Regions from separate parts of the Nitrobacter sp. genome, predicted to be linked through region 1. Evidence: riboswitches for the same ligand, from Rfam matches in the RefSeq annotation. Region 1 holds a riboswitch; the other holds the start of a gene.
What was found. Region 1 has a riboswitch for cobalamin ahead of ACS3WB_RS01970 (FecCD family ABC transporter permease). Riboswitches for the same ligand answer to the same signal wherever they lie in the genome.
Positions count from the first base shown of each region.

Region 2: it holds a riboswitch for cobalamin, as region 1 does, so the genes downstream of both, ACS3WB_RS07825 (TonB-dependent receptor plug domain-containing protein) here and ACS3WB_RS01970 (FecCD family ABC transporter permease) in region 1, are expected to answer to the same signal.

Region 1 is NZ_JBPPLY010000001.1:419,615-424,370, forward strand. Features, by position in the region: gene ACS3WB_RS01965 (ABC transporter ATP-binding protein) at 1-504, opposite strand, end outside; gene ACS3WB_RS01970 (FecCD family ABC transporter permease) at 501-1,526, opposite strand; cobalamin riboswitch at 1,738-1,941, opposite strand; gene ACS3WB_RS01975 (hypothetical protein) at 2,013-2,288, opposite strand; gene ACS3WB_RS01980 (hypothetical protein) at 2,567-2,932, shown strand; gene ACS3WB_RS01985 (hypothetical protein) at 3,075-3,215, opposite strand; gene ACS3WB_RS01990 (hypothetical protein) at 3,484-3,654, opposite strand; gene ACS3WB_RS01995 (hypothetical protein) at 3,651-3,854, opposite strand; gene ACS3WB_RS02000 (Crp/Fnr family transcriptional regulator) at 4,063-4,756, opposite strand, start outside.
Region 2 is NZ_JBPPLY010000005.1:107,304-112,059, reverse strand. Features, by position in the region: gene ACS3WB_RS07830 (peptidoglycan-binding protein) at 1-400, shown strand, start outside; gene ACS3WB_RS07825 (TonB-dependent receptor plug domain-containing protein) at 639-2,732, opposite strand; cobalamin riboswitch at 2,840-3,036, opposite strand; gene rpe (ribulose-phosphate 3-epimerase) at 3,243-3,944, opposite strand; gene ACS3WB_RS07815 (EF-hand domain-containing protein) at 4,207-4,756, shown strand, end outside.

The DNA of each region.
Region 1 (4,756 bases):
CTCGTCGGCCAGCAGAATTGGTGCTTCCACGGCCAGCACCCGCGCCAGCGCCACGCGGCCGCGCTCGCCGCCGGACAATTCCGTCACCGGTCGATCGCTCAAACCTGTCACGTCGGTCGCCTGCATCGCCCGCATCACCGCCGCGGCGTCCGCCCCTGTCAGCCGCGCCGGATCGACCGCGCCGTGCGGGTAGCGCCCGAGCGCCACGATGTCCCGCGCCGGCAGTGGCCAGTGCATCTGGTGACCCTGCGGAAGATAGGCGAAACGGCGCGCGCGCTCGCGAAGGGTGAGCGAGGACAGCGCGTCGCCGCAAACCTCGATCGTCCCCTCCGATGGCAACAGGCCCGCCAGTGCCCGCAGCAAGGTGGTCTTGCCGGCGCCATTGGGTCCGACCAGCGCGGCAAGGCACCCGCGCGGCAGCGCCAGGGAAATGTCGCTCAGGACTACCCGTTTTCCGAGACTCACCGACAACGACGAGGCAGTGAGAATGGCGGCTTCGCTCATGCGAGGCCTCCGCCCAGCGCGCGGCGCTCGCGCACGATCAGATACAGGAAGAACGGCACGCCGATCAGCGCGGTCAGCACGCCGACCTTGATGTCCGATGTCGAGGGAATGAGACGAACCGCGATATCGGCCGCGAGCAGCAGCGCCGCGCCGGCCAGCGCGCTCGGCACCATCAGCCGCGCTGGGTCGTAACCGATCAGCGGACGCATCAGATGCGGCGCGACCAGGCCGATGAAACCGATGGCCCCCGCGACCGCCACCGCGCCGCCGACGCCGAGCGCGACGCCGAGGATCGCCCATAGCCGCAACCGTCCGACATCGACGCCGAGGCTCTGCGCGGATTCCTCGCCGAGACTGAGCGCGCGAAACGCATGGCGCTGGCTCATCAGGATCGCGGCGCCCGCGGTGATGAAGGGCAGCGCCAGCATCACATGGCGAAAGCTGCGGTCTTCCAGCGAACCCAGCAGCCAGAACGCGATCTCCAGCGCAGCGAAGGGATTGCGTGACAGGTTCATGGTCAGTGACGTCGCGGCTCCCGCAAGCGAGGAGATCGCAAGCCCGGCAAGGATCAGGATCAGCAGGCTGGCATTGCGTCCCGCGACCGCGAGCAACGCGAACACGGAGGCAAACGCTGCGACGATGGCCGCGGCCGGCAGCGCGAAGGAACGCACGTCGATACCTCCGAGCGCGATGACCAGCACCGCGCCGAATGCCGCTGCCTGCGGCGCGCCGAACAGCGAGGGCGACGCCAACGGATTGCGCAGCAGTCCCTGCAGGGCCGCACCCGACAAACCGAGAATGGCGCCGATCGCAAGTCCGAGGATCGCGCGCGGCAGGCGAATGTCCTGCACGATGATTCGCTGGACCTCGCTGCCGCCTCCGAACAAGGCCTCGAGAACGGCGACAGGCGACAATTTTACGGGACCAATGCCGAGCGACACCAGCGTCAGCCCCGTGACACCCGCACATAGCGCGACCGTTACGACCGCTCGTCGGCGGGCCGCGATATCTTGCATCATCATGCGCCGTTGGAAACGCGGCAGATCATCGGACCGGCTGGTCCGGCAGCACAGTACGGGAAACCCAAAATTCGGGAGACCATGACGATCCTTTCCGCCGACCCACCGTCGCGCGCACCAGAGTCTGATTCAATCACGTTGAAACAGAGTCTGGCCTTTTCCTTTGATCGAGCATGATCTTAGCCGAAAACCGGTTGCCACTTTTCGGGATCATGCTCCGAAGGCGTCGCCGGCCGGTCTCCTGGCTCGCGGCCGTTATCCGGATCCGATTTTCCTCACATGCGCGGCATGTTCGGCAGCGGAATGGACGCGGATGGCCGCTTACAGTTGCGGGGGCAGCCGCGGCGTTGGGGTCATATCCCCGCACCGCGTTCCCGTTTCACCTCCCTCGGGAGGCACCGATGACGCCGCAAACAAGCACAGTGGAACCAGCCGTGCAAGCCGCGAACGCATTCCTGCATTGGCGCGAAATCAGCGAGTTGCATCCAGTCAGGGCTGCGCGAGATAACGCGGCAGCTCCTGCTCGAATTCTGGGAAGTAGCGTGAAATCACCGAAATATCGAAGCGCGCGAGGATCGACTCCTTGGGCTCCCGGTCGAGCAGGAAGTGAAAGGCGGCCTCGACGCAGCGCTCAGGCGAGTGCTTGCCGGCTGTCAGCTGCTTGCTCTTGGAGTCAGACATCGTGACGCGGTGGCGGCTCTCGCCGTTTTCGTCGCGGACCACGGCCTCGAACTCGCCCTCGCCGACGCGCTGAACCTTGATCATAGGGTCGCTCCATTCAGCAGCCGGCGGTACGGCTGTTCCTGCCGCCCACATGCTTGCCGTCGCCGGACTCGTTGGCTCCGGCCGAAAATAGGGCGCGGAAGGACGTTCAAACGGCCGGCACTTGGACATATTCCATCCGAACCACGCGATATTTCAAAGAAATCTTTGAAACAACGGCCATTCAGGACGTTTTGATGGATCCTCGGGATATGTTATCGGAAAGATGCTCGCCGTGCAGGGCAGCAAACCAATTCCTTATCGAGGCTAGAGGAAGATCAATGATCGAAGATGATGAATTCAATGGCTTCGTGATCAGCTCGCTGCGCCGGGCCTTGGAACACGGCGCTGAAGCTTTTAATCGATTGATGCAAAAAGACGATGCGTTTCTTCGCGAAAGTTTCGCGCGTTGCAGTATCGTGTTTGCTCTGTGGCCCGACGCCCAGGCAAAGTGCGGCTTTGCGATGATGCCCATCAAGCGCGAAGCGCCGCCGGATCCGCTCAACGTGAAGGGCGAGGTGATGCCATGCCTGAGCAGAGAGGCCGCATTCGAGTTGCAGGAGCGGTTTGGCGATCCGTCGTTGAAGGATGAATTCCAGCACTTCTCGGTCGATGGCGAGATTCCGTTTCCCAATCGTTTGAACTGAAGAGCGCGTAAAGACTATCCGTCCCGTCTTGCGAAGACGGGACGGTCTGGTCGATGATCTCACTAGGTCGCCCCGCGAGAGCGGTGAGCGGATTCTGGAATCGCGAACCCTTCGGGACGCGGAAAACATCAATATAGAAGCGTCAGTATAAAAGTCCGAGACCGATTGCCGCCAGAATTCCGAATCCGACGAGAAACGCCAGAAGGCCAAAGCTGCCTGCGGCAAGGAATAGATTGTTAGTCGGTTCCTGCGGCATCCGATCCTGCCCGTCCATCTCATCCATATGAAAGTCTCCTCTCACGGAAAAGGCCCGCCGGGCCAAGCCACGCAGCGGGCTGAGTTGGGTTCGGGGATTGCAGGGAGCAATCCCGTTCCAGCCAGATAATGCTCGTGCGAAGAAGGAGTTCCAAAGGACGTTCCCGAGCGGCGGACCATCGAGCGCGCGGGAGGCCTCCGCTTCCGCCTAAATCAGAAGCGGGACTCTATGAGTTTGATTTGACGCGTTTTCTTCACGCGAACCGGCTCCCGTCCGCGGACGTCCGGTTTCCAGATCAGGCCTCTTCCGAAGCGCGCCCTTCGCCTCTGTCTGCAAGTTTCATCCAGTCGCGCGCCATTTCCATCCAGGCCTGCTTATCGGCATCGCCCCGGGCCCGCTTCGCCTCCTGGCGGCAGGTTTCGGCTCGCGCGCGGTATCTTGCGATATCGCCGGCGGTTACGGTCACTTGGGCTTTCTTAGCTGGGATGAATTGACCCAGTCATCGAAATGGGAGGCTTCCTCAGCCTGGGTGACTTTCTTGAGCAGCGCGTCCTTTTCCGGACCGGGATTGAGCTTGTCCGCCTGCTCGCGGACCTTGCTGGCCCAGAAGGCCAGTCTATCTGGAAGAGTGGTGAGCTGTTTGTATCGGCGGCGCGGCTTGGCCATTTGCGGTTTCCGAGATTGAAGGGAGCGAAGAGACGCCAGGTGGTGGGGGAAGGCTGCACAGGCCGGTCAGAGCCCCGGTCAACAGGACAAATCCTGTGATAGCGGCGATGGCAAAAGCGCGTTCGACCCTGTCCATGGGATCGTGATACTCGTGCGAAGGGCGCGCGTCTGTCTGGTAGAAGACTCTGACGTTGACAGCCACCTCGTATCAAGCCGCCGAAGATCGCATGGGCTTTGATCCGAAGATTTCCTCGAAGTGCGCATTGATTGCGGCATCGCATTCGCAGGCTCGTTGCTGGATGCGCGGAAGGTCCAAGATATGGATGTGGCCTCTCGAATACGTGATCATTTCGAGTTTTTGCAGATCCTGGGCGATGGCATTGACGCCGCCGCGCTGCACCCCCATCATTTGGGCGAGGAACTCCTGCGTCAAGTTCAGATCGTCGCCGACGAGGCGTTGCATTCGCAGCAGCCATTTGCAGGCGCGATTGCTGACCGAGTGAGCCGCATTACACGCCGCCGTCTGCTGGACCTGCGCTAAAAAGAACTGCTCGTACCGCATCATCATGTCGCGGAGATTTGGAATCTCCTGTGCCGCAAGACGCAGTTTGTCCGCGTCAATGACGGAAGCATGGGCTGCAACTTGCATGATGACGAAATTGAGCGAAACCTTGTGATCGAGCGCGGCCCCGGCACCGAATTGGCCGTCTTTACCGATCATTCCCGACTCAATCGCGCCGCCGCCGATCAGCTCGACGACGCAGGAAATGATCCCGCCGTGGGGGAAATAAACCCTTTCAATACGTGCATTTGTTTCAGCGAGGACGTACCCCGTCTCCAACTGCATGATTCGCAGGTGGGGTTCGATCGCAGCGAATGTGGGCTCGTCGAGTCTTGCCAGT
Region 2 (4,756 bases), on a different contig from region 1:
GCAGGCCAATCCGCTGCCGCGGCCCCGGCCGGTCGAGGCGGATACGGCCAGCGTGCGGCCGGCCGAACCGTCCGAAGCTCCTTCCGCCAGTCCTGCCCAGCCGGCTGCGCCGTCGCGTGCGGCATCAGGGCAGGGTGCGCGTTCGCCGGCGCCGGTCGCGGCTGTGCCGCATGGCGATCCCGTTGCCGATCTTATCAACGCGACGCGCCGCATCGCGACGGTTCAGCGGACATTGACCGAATACGGCTACGGCCAGTTGAAGCCGACAGGAACGGTCGGGACCGACACCCAGGCCGCGATCCGGAAATTCGAGCAGGCTCGCCGGATGCCGGTGACCGGTCAGATGTCAGATCGCCTGGTGCGCGAACTCGTCGCCATGACCGGACGGCCGATCGACTAGAGTCTTTCACCGTTTCATGGAAACGGTGAAAGACTCTAGCTTCTTGATCTGACGCGTTTTCTTCACGCGAACCGGATTCCACTTCGCTCGAAAACGCTCTAGAGCGCGTGGGCTACTTCGTCATTGCGTGGCGTCGTGAACGACGAACCCGGAAATCCAGTTATCGATGATTCTCGGATGACCGGATTTCCCGATACGCAATCGACAATCGTGATTGCCGCCGATTGTCTTTCGAAACCTACCGCACTCCGTAACTCGCCACCCGGATGCCTCCGAAAATCCCGAGGCCGGGCGCGAGGAATCCCGTCGGGTTCTGGTAACGGCGGTCGAAGAGGTTATCGACTCGTGCGAAGAGCTTGACCTGGTCGTTGACGGCATAGTCGCCGCGCAGGTTCACGAGCGTATAGCCGGGCGCGACAATTCCGGAAGCCGAGCCGTCGCGCGTGACGTCGATCCAGTTGCTGACACGAAGCACCGTCGCCGACAATGTCAACTGATCGAGGGGGAGCCATGTCGCCGTCACGCTCCACTTGTCCTTGGGCCGGCGCAACAGTTGCAGGCCGGTAGCAGCATCGACGGCGCGAGTGAAGGTGTAATCGGCGCGGATGCCGAAACGCCCGGTGATCTGCGCGGAGACGAACGTTTCCGTGCCTTCCGTGGTCGCGCGGTTGACGTTCACCAGTGAGGTGAATGTGTCATTGTAGTCGATCAGGTTGGTGAGGTCGTTATGGAAGTAGGTCGAGCCGAACCGCACGCGGTCGTTGAACAGAGGCTGCTCGAAACCAGCGTCGTAGCCCGTGCTCTCTTCGGGTTTCAGGTTGGGATTGGCGAAGAAACCGAAAGCCGGGTAGTCCTGATACAACTGACTCAGCGACGGCGCCTTGAATCCCGTGCCGTAGCTCGCCTTCAGTTTCGTCTCGGTGACGGGAAGAATGACCGCCGGCGCCACCCGGTAGGTCATATGCTCGCCGAAGCGGTCGTTGGAATCTTCGCGGACATTCGCGACCAGGAAGAACCGTTTCGCAAAAGCCGATTGCAGTTCGATGAAGCCGGCCTTGTTGCCGTTCTGGGCTGTCAAGTCGGTGGTCTCGATGCGATCGGTCTGTTGCTCGGCGCCGACGATCAGGTTGTTGTCACGTGCGATCTCGGCCACCGCGTGCCAGTCCAACTTGAGGCGTTCGCCGGTGGTGATTGCCCCAACCGGATCTCCCGGACTTATGTCGTAAGCCCTGCTGTTGGTGTAGTTGACGCCGAAGTAGTTTTTCAAGCGTCCGTCGAACAGCGACCACACGGCCTCTTCGCGATTGAACAATTGCTGAACGGCGTGCGTGCTCTGCGCGGCATTGGGGAAACTTGGAAATCCGCTGTCTCCGGTGAACAGCAGTGTCGTGTCGATATAACGAACCACCGAATTGACGGTCAGGTTTTCATTGAGGTCGACCCCGAGCTTGGTCGAATAGGTCTTGTTGTCGTAGTTGTTTCCGATCGCCTTCCGCCCCGGCGGCAAAAGTTCCGGCGGAGTCACGGGAATATCTCCGGCATGGAGATGGGCGACATTGACCGCGTAGTTGAAGTTCTGTTCGGAGCCGCTCAATCCGAGCGTCTGGTTAAAGGTATTGAACGAGCCCGCCTCGATCGAGGCCGTGGCGCGCGGCGGCCCTTCTCCTTTCTTGGTGACGATGGAGATGACGCCGCCGATCGCGTCGGAACCGTAGAGCCCGCTCTGCGGACCGCGCAGGATTTCCATCTGCTGGATGTCGGCTGCAAGAAGATGCGCGTAGTCGAATGCGCCATTCGAGTTGCCGACATCACCGATGTCGATTCCATCGAGGATCACCTTGGTGTGGTTGGCGTTGGTGCCGCGCATGAAGACCGAGGTCTGGGCGCCTGGTCCGCCGGCTTGTATGACGTTCAAGCCGGGGACCGTGTTCAGGATGTCCGGAACGGTGCGGTGTTGCTGGGTCTGGATATCCTGCTCGGTAACGATGGTGAGCGTGCTTGCCAACTGGCCGGCTGGCGTCACGATTCCCGTCGGGCTGACCACCACCGGCACCGTTGCGCCGGGCGCGGCAGCGTCACCGGCCGGAAGTTGTTGAGGAGCAGCACGCACCGCGCGCCGCGAATGCGATGCTGCGCGGTGGGCAGGCGGCGGCGCATCCGCGCTTCTCACCGGCGGGGGAGCGATCTGGATTGGCGGCAGCAGGTTGGGCGAGGCGGATTGCTGCGCGAGGGAAGGCGCATTCAGGCCGATCGATCCCGCGGACGCGAGGAGGGCGGAGGCAAACAGGCTTCTGCGATTAAAGCTTTTGCGATTAAAAATGGCGGCGGACATGAGGAAACCTCGGCAGACGGCGGTGGCACGTCACAGCGAACGAGGTTTCACGAAAGCCCTGCGGCCCGGTGAAGCGGATGTCTGTAGTCCCCGACCGACATCTTCGCGTGTGACCACGGCTGACGGCAGGTCTCCTGGCTCGCGGATCGTGACCTTGCGTCGCCTTCCCGGGACCGAGATTCCCCAGTGGCTTGTGACGCAGATTAGCCGCTTACAGTTGCGGGGGCAGCCGTGGCGTTGGGATGATCCCGCACCACGTTCCCTTTTGATCTCCCAAGGGAGAACCGTCGTCGATCTGTTTGGAGGGGATCAAAGTCGATGTCAATTGACGGCGCGGTTGCGCAAAGGCTTTTCCCGTTGACGTTGCATATCCGCAGCACGACGGGGAGTGGTGCTGATCTGCCCCGCTTCCATTTTTGAAGATTGCCGACGTGAACAAGCCCGCCTGTTCGGCGGGCTTGTTGTTCGGCCATGGCCGGGAGTGATGCGCGGCCGGTACAGGTGTTTGCGTCAGACCAGTTCGCCCCGCGCCGCGGCGGCGGCGTTGCGGATCGCGTCCATGTTCGCCTTGTAGGATTCCATCGTGCCGCCCTTGAACACCGCCGAGCCGGCCACGAAGGCGTTGGCGCCCGCGGCGCCGAGTTCGCCCGCGACGTCGGGTCCGACCCCGCCGTCCACCTCGATGTCGATCGGCCGCCCGGCGATCATCGAACGCAGGTCCCGAATCTTGCCGACCGCTGAGGGAATGAATTTCTGCCCGCCGAAACCGGGGTTGACCGACATCACCAGCACGAGATCGACCATATCGAGCACGTATTCGATGGTGGAGAGCGGCGTCGCGGGATTGAGCGTGACTCCGGCCTTCTTGCCGAGGTTGCGAATAGCCTGCAGCGAGCGATGCAGATGCGGCCCGGCCTCGACATGAACCGTGATGTGGTCGCAGCCCGCCTTGGCGAAGGCTTCGAGATAGGGATCGCAGGGCGAGATCATCAGGTGGGCATCGAAGATCTTCTTCGTGTGCGGACGCATCGCCTTGATGACGTCGGGGCCGTAGGAGATGTTCGGCACGAAATGGCCGTCCATCACGTCGAGGTGGATCCAGTCGGCGCCCCCCTGATCGACGGCGCGAACTTCCTCGCCCAGCTTCGAGAAGTCCGAGGCCAGGATCGACGGTGCGATGACGAGAGGACGCGGCGCAAAAGTCTGAGACATGAACGTTTCCGGGAGTTTCTGCAGGGCTTGAGAGAGCCTCGCGTAACATGGGCCGCGCCCGGGGGCAATGCGCGGCATCGACTGATCGGGATGACGCGGGCGGCGGCAAGTTCTGCCGCGGACGGCATGTTCTGCCCCGGTTTCGCCGGGGCCTTTTGCCGAAACTCCATATTCTATCGGCTTTCCCAGGTGGCACGGCATTTGCTCGACTTGTTTCCGAAACGGGATTGCGCCGCGCGCGGCACGGATCGGGAGCTTGGCCATGCTGTTTGCCTTAGGGGCCGTGTCGTCGGCGATCGAAGCCTTTCAATCACTGGCGTCCTCGGCTTCCTCGAAGGTCAAGACCGGGGGCGGGCAGCCCGCACCGGCGTCATTCGATCCGGTCAGCGGCGCTGCGAGCCCAACGGCTTCATCGGGCTGCGGGTCGAAAGCCTGCATCTCGCCGGCCACCATGAGCGCCTTGCTTGCAGCACAGGGACAGTCGTCGGGCGCGCCAAGCGCCAGCGCCTCCGCTGCGTTGCAGGATCTGTTCTCGCAGATCGATGGCAACGGCGACGGCCGGATCAGCAAATCTGAGTTCGAAAGTGCGCTCGGCGCCGGCGGCACCAATCTGGCGCAGGCTGACGACGTGTTCGGCAAGCTGGACACGAATGGCGACGGCTCAGTGAGCCTCGACGAGATGTCCTCGGTCCTGAAGGGCGCGGGCGGACACGGTCATGGCCGCCATCACCATGTCGCGAGTTCGGATGGCTCCGGCAGCGCGGACGGATCGAACGGTGCCGGCGGGGCGAGTCCCGATTCACTGCTCGCGG